2 regions of the Peribacillus sp. B65 genome follow, and region 1 is predicted to be linked to the other one. Evidence: riboswitches for the same ligand, from Rfam matches in the RefSeq annotation. Region 1 holds a riboswitch; the other holds the start of a gene.
The links. A riboswitch is a leader RNA that binds a small molecule or an ion and turns the genes downstream of it on or off. The one in region 1 is predicted to bind lysine.
Positions count from the first base shown of each region.

Region 1 (8,001 bases):
TCGTCAGGGAACGATCATTTATGTAGGCAAAGCGAAAGTGTTGAAAAATCGTGTCCGTTCTTATTTCACGGGATCTCATGACGGAAAAACATTCCGGCTCGTGAATGAAATTGAGGATTTCGAATATATTGTCACCTCTTCCAATATCGAGGCTCTTATTTTAGAGTTGAACTTAATCAAAAAACATGACCCAAAATATAATGTCATGCTAAAGGATGATAAGACGTATCCCTTCATAAAGCTGACTGCGGAACGCCACCCACGTCTAATCATTACGCGAAAAGTCAAAAAAGACAAAGGTAAATATTTCGGTCCTTATCCGAATGCATTTGCAGCTAACGAAACGAAAAAATTGCTCGACCGCATCTATCCCCTTAGAAAATGCAATACTTTACCTGATCGCGTTTGTCTCTACTATCACCTTGGCCAGTGCCTGGCCCCATGTGTATATGATGTAGAGGAACAGGAATATAAAAAAATGGTGGATGATATCAACAGGTTCTTGAACGGCGGGCATACTGAAATAAAAAAAGAACTGACTGAAAAAATGCTGGAGGCATCGGAAGATCTCGATTTCGAGAGGGCCAAGGAGTTCCGTGACAAAATTGCCCATATCGATATTACGATGGAGAAGCAGAAAATGATGACGACAGATTTCATCGACAGGGATGTATTTGGTTTTGCCTATGATAAAGGCTGGATGTGCGTTCAGGTATTTTTTGTCCGGCAGGGTAAATTAATAGAAAGGGATGTTTCACTTTTTCCGGTCTACGATGAACCAGAACAGGAACTTCTTACATTCCTCGGTCAGTTTTACGAGATTACGAACCACTTTAAACCAAAGGAAATCTTGCTGCCTGAATCAGTGGATGCCGAAATGGCCGAAGGGCTGCTTGGTGTCAAAACGATTCACCCGAAACGGGGAGCGAAAAAAGACATGCTTAAATTGGCGAATAAAAATGCCTCCATCGCGCTTCAGGAAAAATTCTCTTTGATTGAAAGGGATGAAGAAAGAACGATCAATGCGGTGGAAAACCTCGGGAAGCAACTGGGTATCTACACCCCGCATCGAATTGAAGCTTTCGATAACTCCAACATCCAGGGAAGTGACCCAGTTTCCGCTTTAGTCGTGTTCATTGATGGAAAGCCGGAAAAAAGGGAGTACCGCAAATATAAGATCAAGACGGTCCAAGGGCCTGATGATTATGAATCGATGCGTGAAGTGGTCAGAAGAAGGTATTCACGGGTATTGAAAGAAGGGCTGCCGCTTCCGGACTTGATCATCATTGATGGCGGAAAGGGACATGTGGAAGCTGTACGGGATATTCTGGAAAATGAATTGGGCCTTGATATTCCACTTTCAGGCCTCATTAAGGATGAAAAGCATAGGACCTCGCAATTGATGATCGGAAATCCGCTTGAAATCGTACCTCTTGATTCACGGAGCCAGGAATTTTACCTATTGCAAAGAATTCAGGATGAAGTGCATCGGTTCGCGATTACATTCCATCGTCAGCTACGCGGGAAAAATGCAGTTCACTCCCAGCTTGATGATATTCCAGGAGTCGGGGAAAAGCGAAGGAAGCAATTATTAAGGCATTTTGGATCATTGAAGAAAATCAAAGAGGCAACCGCCGAGGAAATCATGGAAGCTGGCATGCCAAAAGGGGTAGCAGAGGGAATCGTTAGAAAATTACAAGAATAATCTTGCTACCGATAAATCTCTATGCTATGATTAAAAAGAATTTTTAACTAGACAACTTAAAAGTGCTGATAGAGGTGCGGAATTCAAGAGTAAAAACCTGGAGAAGTATGAGCTTCCATGAAAGGTTTTGAAAGGGGATGACGCCGAAGGAAGACAAGACTCATACCTTGTTTTCCTGGTCCGACATTTAATAAATGGCGGATTGTCAGGGTTTATACCCTGGAGAGCTATCTCACTGTGTTTACAGTATTTAGATATGTGATCACAGCAATGAGATATTTCTCATTGCTTTTTTTATTGCCTAAAAAGGTAGAGAGGGTGCATGAGGATGGCATTAATCGTTCAAAAATTTGGCGGAACATCCGTCGGAAGCGTAGAAAAAATCAAAAATGTTGCCAATCGGGTAATCGAGGAAGCGCAGAATGGAAATGAGGTAGTCGTCGTTGTTTCAGCCATGGGGAAAACCACGGATCAATTGGTTTCCATGGCCCGGGATATTTCCGGAACCCCGAGCAAGAGGGAAATGGATATGCTATTGACTACGGGGGAACAGGTAACGATTTCCCTGTTAACGATGGCATTGATTGAAGAAGGACATGAAGCCATTTCGTATACTGGCTGGCAGGCTGGCATGCAAACGGAATCCGTTCATGGGAATGCCCGGATTTTAAACATCGATGCCACGAGGATCCAAGCTCAGCTTCAGGAGAAGAAAATAGTGGTCGTGGCTGGTTTCCAGGGGAACGATGCAAATGGGGAAATCACTACCTTAGGGCGAGGCGGTTCCGATACGACAGCGGTTGCCATCGCTGCAGCGCTGAATGCGGATAGATGCGATATTTATACGGATGTAACGGGTGTTTTCACAACGGACCCTCGCTACATAAAAGGCGCACGAAAACTCCAATCGATTTCTTATGATGAAATGCTGGAACTTGCCAACTTGGGGGCGGGCGTCCTTCATCCAAGGGCTGTCGAATATGCAAAAAATTATCAAATACCGCTTGAAGTCCGTTCAAGCATGGAGAGAGAATCAGGAACGATCATTGAGGAGGAAGCAACTATGGAAGAAAACTTAATTGTACGCGGGATTGCTTTTGAAGACAGTATTACGAGGGTCACAATATATGGTTTGCCCCAATCACTTGGTGCATTATCCACAATCTTCACAACACTTGCGAAAAACCGGATTAATGTGGACATCATCATTCAAAGCATGACTGCCGAGGATACGACCAATCTATCTTTTTCCACAAAAAGTGAAGATACGGAAGCGGCCTTGATCGTGCTGGAAAATAATAAAGAACAATTGGGATTCGACCGAGTCGAAACGGAGAGCGGATTGGCAAAAGTGTCCATCGTCGGTTCTGGTATGGTATCCAATCCGGGAGTGGCTGCCGAGATGTTTGAAGTGATGGCCAATACAGGCATCCAGGTGAAAATGGTCAGCACATCGGAAATTAAAGTTTCGACTGTCGTCAATGAAAAGGAAATGGTGAAGGCGGTCGAATCTCTTCATGAAGCATTTAAACTAGGTCAGCATGCAAATGTGCTAGCTTAAGTGTCAGGAGTCCAATAAAAAACAGACTTCCGGTAAAAAGGGTAAGTCTGTTTTAAGGGCTCATTAGATTGGATCTCTGGGATCCCATTGGATGGTGAATATCACTTTTTTTGCGCGGCGTTTAATTTCTTCCGTTGATTCGCTGAGGAATTTTTTTTGCAGTGTAAACTGCTCGGCAAGGAAACCGGCTTCAAGTTGGAAGTGACAATCAGGGTGTAAATCCAGGCGGCGGCTGATTATTTCACCCGTCAGGGATAATTCCATCTCGTGTTTCGTATATTTCAAGATTTCCAGATTGCCCCATCCAGCGCTTTGGAAAAATTCAATCACTTCCTGATCGCCATTCAATGGGAATTTTCTTGCTAATTGTTTACCTGCCCAATAGAGGATTTGATTAGAGTCTTTTCCGAGAATATCGTTCAATAGAACTTCTCTGATTAATTCGTATCCGAAAGCTGGAACCAGGAATTCTTCAGTTTGAATTTCTTCAGTTTGAATCTCTTCTTCTATCGCAGCAGCAATATTTTTTTTCATAATTTATCGCCTCTTTCTGTAAATCTATTATAAACGTATTTCTTTTGCAAATTATACTGTTTTTTATTTATTTAAATAACAATTGGAAAAAAATGAGAAATTATATCGAGATATTAATAGTTAAATTAGAAATTTATTCAAAATATCATCTTGACATACAAAAAATAGCTAATTTAATCCAATAAAATCTATTCTGAAAAAGAGATTTCTTGTATCCGTTTTCTTGACGCATATAGAAGTCAGGAGTAAAATGGACATGTCACATAATTGTAAAGGAAGTATAGAGGAGTTTTTTTGACTCTATACTGTATTTTCACGCGGAGATAAAAGGTAGCCACCAGTTTATCTTTGCATGATTTTTCACAAATTAAGGGGGGGCACTTAGTGGCAAAAAATCGTGAGTTTGGGAATCGCAGGCTTCATTCACTTCTAGGAGTAATTCCAATTGGTCTATTCCTAATTTTTCATTTATCGGTAAACTTTATGGCAACAAAAGGAGAAGAGACTTTTAATGGGGCAGTTCATTTAATTGAGTATACGCCCGTGAAGATTCTGGTAGAATGGGTCGTCATCTATCTACCGCTCATTTTCCATGCTGTGTACGGAATTTATATTGCCTTTACAGCAAAAAACAATTTAGGCAGATTTAGTTTCTTCCGTAACTGGATGTTCATGCTACAACGTCTAACTGGAATCATAACGTTGATTTTCCTTGTTTGGCATATATGGGCAACTAGAATTCAAGCAGCTATGGGTGCTGAAGTTAACTTTGACATGATGGCTGAAATTTTCTCTAGTCCATTTATGATTGTGTTCTATATTGTTGGTATTATCTCGGCAATCTTCCACTTTGCTAATGGATTATGGTCATTTGCAGTTAGCTGGGGTCTTACAGTTTCACCAAGATCGCAAAGAATCATGACTTACTTTACATTGATCGTTTTCGTTCTTCTTTCTTATATCGGAATCAGCGCAATTTTCGCTTTCGTATAAGAAGATAGAGTTCATTTATAAGAATTAGGAAAAACATAGCTTGGCTAATGGAAATAAGGGAGTGACAGAATTGGGTAAAGGTAAAATAGTTATCGTTGGTGGAGGTCTAGCTGGATTAATGGCTACGATCAAAGCAGCAGAGCTGGGACAACAGGTTGATTTATTTTCTTTAGTGCCTGTTAAACGCTCTCACTCAGTTTGTGCCCAAGGCGGAATCAACGGGGCAGTAAATACAAAAGGTGAAGGGGATTCTCCATATATCCACTTCGACGATACAGTTTATGGCGGAGATTTCTTGGCTAACCAACCGCCGGTTAAAGCGATGTGCGAAGCAGCACCATCGATCATCCATATGTTTGACCGTATGGGTGTTATGTTCAACCGTACTCCGGAAGGTCTTCTTGATTTCCGTCGTTTCGGTGGTACTCAACATAGCCGTACAGCATTCGCTGGTGCAACAACTGGTCAGCAATTACTTTACGCATTGGACGAGCAGGTTCGCCGTTATGAAGTTGAAGGTCTTGTAACGAAATATGAAGGCTGGGAATTCCTTGGAGCTGTAATCGATGATGAGCAAACAGCACGCGGTATCGTAGCTCAAAACCTGACTTCAATGGAAATCAAATCATTCCCTGGAGACGCAGTCATCATGGCGAGCGGCGGCCCTGGAATCATTTTCGGTAAATCAACTAACTCAATGATCAATACAGGTTCAGCAGCTTCCATCGTTTATCAACAAGGTGTAAATTATGCAAATGGTGAGTTCATTCAAATTCACCCGACAGCAATCCCTGGAGATGACAAACTTCGTCTAATGAGTGAATCCGCTCGTGGTGAAGGTGGACGTATCTGGACATATAAAGACGGAAAACCTTGGTATTTCCTTGAAGAAAAATACCCTGCTTATGGTAATCTAGTACCTCGTGATATCGCGACTCGTGAAATCTTCGACGTCTGCATGAACATGAAGCTTGGCATTAATGGAGAAAACATGGTTTACCTGGATCTATCACATAAAGATCCGAAATTACTTGATATTAAACTTGGCGGAATCATTGAAATCTACGAGAAATTCATGGGTGAAGATCCTCGTAAAGTTCCAATGAAAATTTTCCCTGCCGTTCACTATTCTATGGGCGGACTTTGGGTGGATTATGACCAAATGACAAACATCAAAGGTTTATTCGCTGCAGGTGAGTGTGATTACTCACAACATGGCGGTAACCGTCTTGGTGCTAACTCACTTCTTTCTGCAATCTATGGTGGTTCAGTCGCTGGACCGAACGCCGTTAAATATATTGAAGGCCTTGATAAAACTTCAGAATCCATTCCTTCTTCATTGTATGAAGGGTACGAAAAACAAGAACAAGAGAAATGGAATGAAGTCATGTCTCTTGATGGTAACGAAAATGCGTACGTCCTTCACAAAGAACTTGGTGAGTGGATGACACAGCATGTTACTGTAGTTCGTTACAATGACAAGCTGAAAGAAACGGATAACAAGATTCTTGAACTGATGGAACGTTACAAGAAAATTAACATCAATGACACGGCTAAATGGAGTAACCAAGGAGCTGCATTCACTAGACAGCTGCAAAACATGATGCAATTGGCTCGTGTAATCACAATTGGTGCGTTAAACCGTGACGAAAGCCGCGGAGCGCATTACAAACCTGATTTCCCAGAACGTAATGATGAGGAATTCATGAAAACTACTATGGCAACATTCAAAGGCTTGGATCAAGCACCTGAATTCCATTATGAAGATATTGATGTATCACTGATCGCACCGCGTAAACGTGACTACACTACGAAACACTAAAGAGGGGGAGCAAAAAAATGGTTGAAACTAAATCTGAGACTAAAACAGTCCGTTTTATAATCACTCGTCAAGATACACCGGATTCAGCTCCTTATGATGAGGAATTCGAATTAGCATACCGCCCGAATATGAACGTAATTTCGGCTCTTATGGAAATTCGTCGTAATCCGGTAACTGTACAAGGCAAGCACACTACAGCAATCGCATGGGACATGAACTGTCTTGAAGAGGTATGTGGTGCTTGTTCAATGGTTATCAATGGTAAACCAAGACAATCATGTACAGCTCTTATCGATCAATTGGAGCAGCCAGTTCGTCTAGCTCCAATGCGTACATTCCCTGTTGTTCGTGACCTGCAAGTCGATCGCAGCCGTATGTTCGACTCATTGAAAAAGGTAAAAGCATGGATTCCAATCGATGGAACGTACAATCTTGGACCGGGACCGCGTATGCCAGAAAAGAAACGTCAATGGGCTTACGAGTTATCTAAATGTATGACTTGCGGTGTTTGTTTGGAAGCTTGTCCGAACGTAAACAGCAATTCAGACTTCATGGGGCCACAACCATTATCACAAGTTCGGTTGTTCAACGCACATCCAACAGGTGCAATGAACAAAGCTGAACGTTTAAATACAATCATGGGTGATGGAGGACTTGCAAACTGCGGTAACTCACAAAACTGTGTGCAGTCTTGCCCTAAAGGCATTCCATTAACTACTTCGATTGCAGCGTTGAACCGTGATACTACGATCCAACAATTCCGTAACTTCTTCGGCAGCGATGAAGTTTAATAATGAACATGAAAGAACCTATATCTTTTGATATGGGTTCTTTTTTTATCGATTGATAGCTTGGATTGATGTGTAAAATGATTTGTGGCACCCGCAAATGCTGAATGACTAAATTAATGAAGTGAGAATGATAAAATTAAACATCTTCCAATATAAAATACTTTTCATTATGGCTTTTTTCTTATAAAATGAGTGAATAGTCATTCATTTCAGAAAGGGTGTGCACAAGTTGGGCAAAATATCATATATCGATAATATAACGGAGTGGATCAATGATTTTTCCTTTAAACATGAGATTAAGGTCCGCTTTTCAGAAACTGATATGTTTGGGCACATGAATAACACGATTCCTTTTACTTATTTTGAGGAAGCACGGATTGAGTATTTCAATAGCATGGGATTCATGTCGGATTGGACCTCTGCTGAATGCGGTGAGATGCCGGTTGTTGCTAACTTACAGTGTGATTACCTGAAGCAGGTTTTTTTCAATGATCGATTGACGATCCATGTGAAAGCTGACCATATCGGAAATTCTTCAGTGGACATACATTATATGGGGACCAAACAGGATGGATCAATTTGTTTAACGGGCAGG
Region 1 covers NZ_CP195840.1:4,155,253-4,163,253, forward strand. Annotated here, with positions in the region: gene uvrC (excinuclease ABC subunit UvrC) at 1-1,705, shown strand, start outside; lysine riboswitch at 1,767-1,943, shown strand; gene ACSR9O_RS20225 (aspartate kinase) at 2,034-3,266, shown strand; gene ACSR9O_RS20230 (YslB family protein) at 3,330-3,800, opposite strand; gene ACSR9O_RS20235 (succinate dehydrogenase cytochrome b558 subunit) at 4,185-4,793, shown strand; gene sdhA (succinate dehydrogenase flavoprotein subunit) at 4,864-6,615, shown strand; gene sdhB (succinate dehydrogenase iron-sulfur subunit) at 6,633-7,406, shown strand; gene ACSR9O_RS20250 (acyl-CoA thioesterase) at 7,636-8,001, shown strand, end outside.

Region 2 (8,001 bases), 1.1 Mb from region 1:
TTCAATATAGCCCGTATGGCCAATGAACGTTCCAAAATCAATGGTGCTGCAATAACAATTTGTGAAATCGACAATACAATCGAAGACACTCTCTTATCTTTATTAAAAAGAGAGATTCCGACTATTGACGAAATTGTATTGGTTCAAACTAAGTAGTTACCTATAAAATCATCAATTAAGCTCGTAATCGTATTTTCGCTGATGCAAGAAAGCATGATATGCGAATGAAATTCGTAAAAGGCATTCGGAATGAATTCGTTCCGAATGCCGTTTGTCTATAATGTGATGCCAATCTTAAGGGCAAAATTTAATAGGGGAAATTCCAAAAAGACGGAAGTGCAAAATAATAATTCCATATATAAGCAACTACTAAATCTGACAGCATATTAAAATATGAAACCAACGATCATAATCCGACTCAGTCATGGCTTTTAGGGCAACAATAATGCCTGCATAGGACATAGCATCGTAAGTCCTCGTGCAATAAAGCTCTTCAGCTAGACGGTGCTTTCAGGGAATCAACTAGACGTTGAATTTTCAGAAAGAAAGATTTCCAATATGCTTGACCTTGTGAAAAATACAATTCACGATTCGCCAGAACGAAATCAGCTATGAATAATTTTCTATACACCGTGGGGATTTCATATTTGCCGCACCATGAAAAGGCAGTCGAGACCGCAAAGGCTGACAAGAAAAAAAGCAGCTCTCTAAAAGCTTACGAAAGTATTCAAAAAGAAGTCGAAACAGGAAGGATTGGTTTTAAACGCAAGTATGTAAGATGTTAAAATTAGCACTTTTTTATTATTCCTTATCCGTAAAGTTTTTGAACAAATGAGCCTGTATCCACCTTGGATCAGGCTTTCTTGTATATATAGAAAAGTAATCACGAGAGATTTTATGTTTTTAGACTTTGAAAAAATATCATGCTTGAATCTGCGATTGTCTAGAATTCTTTTTGAAAATCACCTTCGCTTTAAAATGTGAGAACAAATAACAGCCTATAATCACAATACCACTACCAATTCCTTGTATCCACGTCATTTTTTCACCTAATAATAGAAAAGCTAAAATTGCAGTAAAAATAGGATTAAAATTCAAGAAAATACCTGATGTAGTTGTACCTAATTTTTGTACACCAATATTCCAAAGTACCATACATGCTACAGTTGAGATAACGCCTGTATATAAAATAGATTGTATGAAGGAAGTATTTATATTAGAAACTGTAAAATTGGAAAAATTAAACGGTAGAAGAACTATAAGTCCAAATATACCAGAATATAATGTAGACATCATGGGTGTTGTCGTTACCATTGCCCATTTGCTACAAACGGAATATATTCCCCAAACGCATACAGCAGCCATCATATATAAATCACCTGTATTAAATCGTAATGAAAGGAAAAGATCAATATTTCCTTTTGAAAGTACAAGTATTACGCCAATAAGCGAAAAAAACACAGAAAACATTTGTAGAATATTAATTCTTTCTTTTAAAAAGAAAAATGAAAAAATAGCAATTGAAATCATGTTTAATGTTGATATTAATCCAACATTAGTCGCTGATGTTTTCTCTAATGCTACAAATTGCAATAGGTTAAATAGAACCACACCTGTAATTCCCATCAAAAATAAAGGAAGGATTGCACTTCGAGGAGGAAATATCTTTTTTTCTTTCCACCATACAATTGGCAAAAGACAACTAACAGCAATGATCCACCTTAAACTCGTCAATGTCATCGGAGAAGCATGTTCGACAAGCGACTTTCCAACGACAAAGTTTCCACCCCATAACAAACTTGTTAAAAGTAATAACGAAAAATAATAATATTGCATTTCATTCTGCTCCTTTACATCTTTCACTGTTTAAGTAAAAGGATCGAAGCCATTGTGCACAATGGCATTTATTTATTAATAATTTTAACATTTTAGATCGTTATTAATATATTATTTTGTATAATAGAAGAAACTTAGAATAATATTAATAAATATTGCCGATAAACAGAATAAAATTTTGTTTTGCTATTGAAGTGATACTATTTTTGGAACATTTGTAAAAGGAGTGACTATAAGTGGAATCTATCGTAAGCAAGGTTCTAGATAATGTTGATATTCAAATTTTAGATTTACTGCAAAAGGATGCACAGTTAAGTAATACTGAGCTTGCAAAGCGTGTCAAGTTATCTCCCCCAGCTATACATTCAAGGATAAAACGTTTGGAAAATGAAGGGTTTATTAATGGACAAGTAGCAATTTTAAACCAGGAGAAGCTAGGTTTTGATTTATTATGTTTCATTTTTATTAGTACAAATATACATCAAGCTGAAGAACTGGAAGTTTTGGAAAAGGCATTAGCTTCTATGTCAGAAGTATTAGAGTGTCATTGTTTAACAGGTGAGTATGATTATCTTCTAAAAGTGGCTAATAAAGATCGGAAGGAATTAGAAATATTTATTAGAAAGTTAAATAAACTAGGCATAACAAAAATTCAAACTAGCCTAGCTCTTAGAGAAATTAAATATTCAACTGTTTTACCTATATGGGAAGAAAAGTCCCGTTCGTAAAAGTACACTTTTACGAACGTGTTTTATAGAACAAGAGAGAGAGAGAAAAGGTAGAAGAAGAAATAAAAAAATGAAGTCCTTTATAGATTGGATCCCAAGGAACGAGTCATTTAAGATTATTCTTATCACTTCAAGAGAATTGGGCAGGTACACTATGTCTTTCAATAATTACATCTCAACATCACTAGAAATACAAGCTTATGATCGATCCCGATAAAATCATTGCGTTAGAAATTTGAAATTTATAATTCCAACTGTATGCCATATATTTTTTCTTGAAAATGGAGTGCTCAACCAGTTTAAGCACTGAGCCGTGGATCGATTAAAAAGCAGTGCACTCTTTATGAGTTGCACTGCTTTTTAAAATTTTATCCCGTTTATTATGGTCTTTAATTAGAAAAACGGTATTAAAGTATGCTGAATGAATCATTATCTTTATTTATTTATTTATTTATTTAACAAAACAGCTTCTTCGTTTCTAGGTTGTAGAGCCATTTGTAGTGCTCTTTTTTCTTCATCGTTTAAAGGGACCAATGGTAACCGGACACCTCCAACATTTAACCCCCGCATATTTAATGCTGATTTTACTGGTGCGGGGCTTGGTGCAGCAAATAATGCTTTCATGATTGGAAGAAGGTTACGATGTGTAGCGGCAGCACCATGGACATCACCATTTTTAAAGCTATTTATCATTTCTTGCATTTCATTACCAATTATGTGTGAAGAAACCGAAACAATTCCTGTTCCACCGATGGCTAAAACCGGTAATGTTAACCCATCATCGCCGCTGTACAATGTAAAATCACCAGTTGTTTTGCTTATGATTTGTGCCATGGCATCTAAGTCACCACTTGCCTCTTTTACTGCCACAATATTGTTGATTCTTGAGATGTTAACAATCGTCTCTACTGACATGTTTACAACACTTCGTCCTGGAATATTATAGAGCATTACCGGTAAAGATGTTGATTGGGCAATAGCCTTAAAGTGCTGAAATAATCCTTCTTGAGACGGCTTGTTATAGTATGGGGTAACGAGCATTATTCCGTCGACTCCTGCTGCCTCAGCTTGCCTTGTTAAGTTGATGGAAGCTTTCGTGTTATTTGAGCCAGTTCCAGCTATGACAGGAACTCTTCCATCAACAACTTCAACAACAATTTTGAATAAATCCAGTTTCTCTTCTGTTGTTAATGTAGGGGACTCTCCAGTTGTACCAGCTATTACTAATCCATCAGAGCCATTAGCAATTAAATAGTTTACTAAAGTTCTCGTAGCATTAAAATCAACCTCATCATTATGATTGAACGGGGTAACCATTGCGGTTAAAACTTGGCCAAAATTCATAACTTCACACCCTTTTGTATGATTTTTTGAAAATATTCAGAGGTGGTGGGCCATTCAGGAGTAAACGCAAAAAAGCAACAACGAGGATTCGCTGCTGCAGTAGAAACAATATTTATCAAAAAATGTTTCCGCGCATAAGATAGCCCTCCATATAGTTTCCTATATGACAGTCCTGTATTTATTCAATAGCAGAACCAGCTTCAAGAACATGAGATTCTTTCCGCTTCGGCAAATTCCCCTTTCCACAATAGTCATAGGATCTCATTCTCCTCAAAATGTGTACTAATGGTTTTTGCTCCTCTATCCTCACTTCAAAAGTATGAAGTAAGAAAATATTTAATTGACTGTAATATAACAAGGAATCCTTTCTAATGCAAGGCAATTTAGAAATATTTTTTTAGAATACATGAATAATCAATGAAAATGGATACGGTATAGGGCTGGATTCATCTTTTTTAGATTATGTAATCTCAACATTAATAGTTTTATATATATATTCTGTTTCATAGGTGATTGGGCTTTTAGAAGCACAACCTGTCGAATAAGGGTTTGTATTATCGTAGGACAATGCTAATGCTTTATTCATCGGTGCAATCGCAAAAAACAGTCCAAAGACAAGAGTTATTACCATCACAATATTTAATAATTTTTTATAATAACCTCTCTCCTTTCCTTCTTCTAGACTTTACCATATGAAAATTGGTATTTCTATGCACTGTGGAATCATTTACCATTTTACGGGTAACTACGTAGTTGAGGGATAGGATTCCATTCCCATTAAGAAATGGAAAATCAATACCAAAAACGAGACAAAAGTGAATGGAACGAATACTGGCCTTAGTCCTTTTTTGATTTATTAATATATAAATTACATTGGTCTTATATTTTATTAATAATGTAAAGTTACTATTTTAATTGGTAAACACCTTAAAAATTTATAAACAAGGAGGATAGTTGTTGATCTGTTTAAAAAATACATAATTAGCTAAACGATAAATAGGAGGTATTGATTTTGAAAGGGAAAAATAAATTTGCAGCAATGCTGACAGTTGTAACGGTAGGATTAACAACTTCTTTATCAAGTGTACAAGCATTCTCGGAATCTTCAAATTCAGATAATAAACGTAAACCTGAGCTCGTTTTTCCAGTAATCAGTGATGTGCATATTGATGATGGATCAACAGCTGATATGAACAAGTTCAGAACAGCCATGGATCAATTAAATAAAGCTGCGCCTAGACAGGATGCTTTTGTTGTCGTTGGGGATTTAACGGACTATGGATACGCTTCTGAATATGATAAGTTCTTCTCCATTTATAATGAGAAGAAACAAGGTGGTGTCCAATCCATGTTTACAATGGGGAACCATGATTATTGGAATGGACTTTCCGTTGAAAAGGCACAAGATCGTTTTCTCGAGAAAACAGGAATGGATTCTCTTTACTATCATAAAAAAGTAAATGGATATGATTTTATTACGTTAAGTCCGGAAAATGGTAATACGCATGGTTTATATTCCGTTAATCAAATTAACTGGCTAGGTGAAAAGTTAGCTGCAGCAGAAAAAGAGAATCCGGACCAACCAATCTTTGTTTTTCTTCATCAACACATTAAAGACACTGTGTATGGAAGTGACTTGTGGGGAACTCAGGAAAATAAAGAACTTTTATATGATACTTTAAAGAAACATCCACAGGTTATTACATTTTCAGGCCATTCTCATTATCCACTCGAAGACCCGAGAACGATTCATCAAAAAGACTTTACGTCAGTTGGCACGTCTTCTGTAAGTTATTTGGAATTGGAGCCAGGTAAACTTCAAGGGTTCCATCCAGAAGGATATCGGGATATTAGTCAAGGAATGATTGTAGAAGTTTATAATAATGAAGTTGTCATTAAAAAACGTGACTTTCATAAAGACGATTGGACAGGAAAACCATGGGTAATAAAAAATCCTTCTAAAAAAAATAAATTTAAATATACAGACGATCGAGATCAGTTACCACCGGTTTTTGCAGTTAAAGATAAGGCTTCGATTGTAGAAGAAAAATCTACACTAAGAAGTTTAAATGTAACATTTCCACAGGCAAAAGATAACGCACTCGTACATTCATATCACATTACAGCCAAAAACAAGGAAACAGGGGAGATGGACGCAGATTTCACCGCATTTTCTGAATTCTATTATGATCCTGTGCCAAAGAATTTAGAGTTCCCTGTTGCTGGACTTAAGCCAGGTACTGATTATGAAATTAAGGTACAAGCACTAGATTCATTTAACAATAGCAGTAAAAAGGTGTTACTGGCTGATGGTCAGACAAAAGCCCTGGAAATGGTCTCGGTACAAGCTTCTCCTTCTTTAGTAACAGAAGGTGAATCGACTGCACTCCAAGTGAAGGTGAAAAATTATGGAAGTAAAAGTATGAACGGGAAAATTAAAGTTGATGCACCTGAAGGTTGGAGTGTAGAGCACAATGAACTTGAGTATGTGCTATCAGGAACAGAAGAAAAAATGTTGACAATAAAAGCTACACCTAGCAAGGAGATATCGGGTTCATCACAATTCAAGATTACTGCTTACGAGGAAGGCCAAATAATTGGCTCCAAGAATATAAATGTATTCGTCAACATGATGCTTGGAGAAAGTTTTGACCAATTAGAGTCTGCATTAAAGCCAGCAGTGAATGAAAACATTCCAAGTTCCATTCTCGGTTGGAGCCATACAGCTCCTAATGGCTGGTCGGTTACGAATAGCTCGAATATGCCAGCTGGTACAGAAGAGTGGCAAGGTTGGAGCTTCACAACAAAGGACTTTTGGACAAAAGCAGAAGACCAGGAGCGTAACAAATTTGAACTTGGTCAAGGTGTTATAGCAGTAGCGGATCCTGATGAATGGGATGATAACGGTTCACCAGCAGCAAAAGGCTTTTTTGATAGTACATTAACTTCACCTACTGTAAAAGTTGATGATGCCAAAGAGCTATACTTAGGATTTGCATCCCACTATAAACAAGAAGGAACGCAAACTGCTGAAGTGACTGCTGTCTTTGATAATGGGGAAAAACAACAAGTTCTCGTTTATGACAATAAAGCTGCTTGGGATAATAAAAATGGACATGTTTTGAATAAGTATGAAGTTAAATCGATTAATGTTCCTGAAGATGCTGCCTCTATGAAATTACAATGGAGAATGCATAATGCTAAAAATAATTGGTTTTGGTCGATTGACGATATTAGATTGGATGACCAAATGATCGTTTCACCAAAGTAAAGAGAAGAACAGATGAACTTTTCTTGAAATTTGTAAAATGCGGACTTTCCTTAAGGGGAAGTTCGCTTTTTCTCTATGTCTCACAAACTCTGGACAAATAAAAAATATTTTAACAAAAAACAAGCTAGCCGGAACCCCGCTGGAAGCTTGATAAACAGTCGGCGGAAAGTGAGCGGATTTCTGAAATCAAGCTGGAACGTTTTTAAATAAAGAAACTGCAGGCAAAACTAAATAAGGACTTGGTTATACTGCATGATTTTTTTGTTTTATATGAACTGCAAACCCAATGGATTGAAGGAATATGCGATACTCCTGCCGAAAAACTGGCTAGCCGAGACCCCACAGACGCTTTCGTCGAGGAAGCTTGGCAGACAGTCGGCGGAAAGTGAGCGGATTCTGAAATCAAGCTGGAACGTTTTTCAAATAAAAAAACTGTAAACCGACAATAGAATAGGATTTTTTCCATGTATTTTAGAAAATTTTAAGATTTGTGTGATATGTTTTTTTTAGTACTAAAAAAAGTTATCGTGGGAAACATCTTTTTATGCAAGAACAGCAGATAAACAACTTTTCTATAAATGAGTAAACGAAAGATCGAAGCGGGGTGAAAATATTTGTCAATAAAAATGAGATTTCTGTTGTCCTACGTTGGCGTAATCCTTATTTCCATCACTTTGTTTTTAACAGCTGGATTTTTACTTATTTTTGCGATAACAGGTGATGTAAAAGCGATAGAACATTTATACAAAAAATCTTATCTCCAAAAACCTTTGACTGCAGTAGAGGAGAGTGTGTTTCTCGATTTAAAGCTTTTGGCAAAAA
Region 2 covers NZ_CP195840.1:3,075,851-3,083,851, reverse strand. Annotated here, with positions in the region: gene sdaAA (L-serine ammonia-lyase, iron-sulfur-dependent, subunit alpha) at 1-156, shown strand, start outside; partial or broken gene ACSR9O_RS15050 (DNA alkylation repair protein) at 362-462, opposite strand; partial or broken gene ACSR9O_RS15045 (DNA alkylation repair protein) at 508-785, shown strand; gene ACSR9O_RS15040 (DMT family transporter) at 922-1,836, opposite strand; gene ACSR9O_RS15035 (Lrp/AsnC family transcriptional regulator) at 2,073-2,564, shown strand; gene dapA (4-hydroxy-tetrahydrodipicolinate synthase) at 3,012-3,908, opposite strand; lysine riboswitch at 4,041-4,219, opposite strand; gene ACSR9O_RS15025 (metallophosphoesterase) at 4,921-7,179, shown strand; gene ACSR9O_RS15020 (hypothetical protein) at 7,450-7,617, shown strand; gene ACSR9O_RS15015 (sensor histidine kinase) at 7,794-8,001, shown strand, end outside.
Region 2: it holds a riboswitch for lysine, as region 1 does, so the genes downstream of both, dapA (4-hydroxy-tetrahydrodipicolinate synthase) here and ACSR9O_RS20225 (aspartate kinase) in region 1, are expected to answer to the same signal.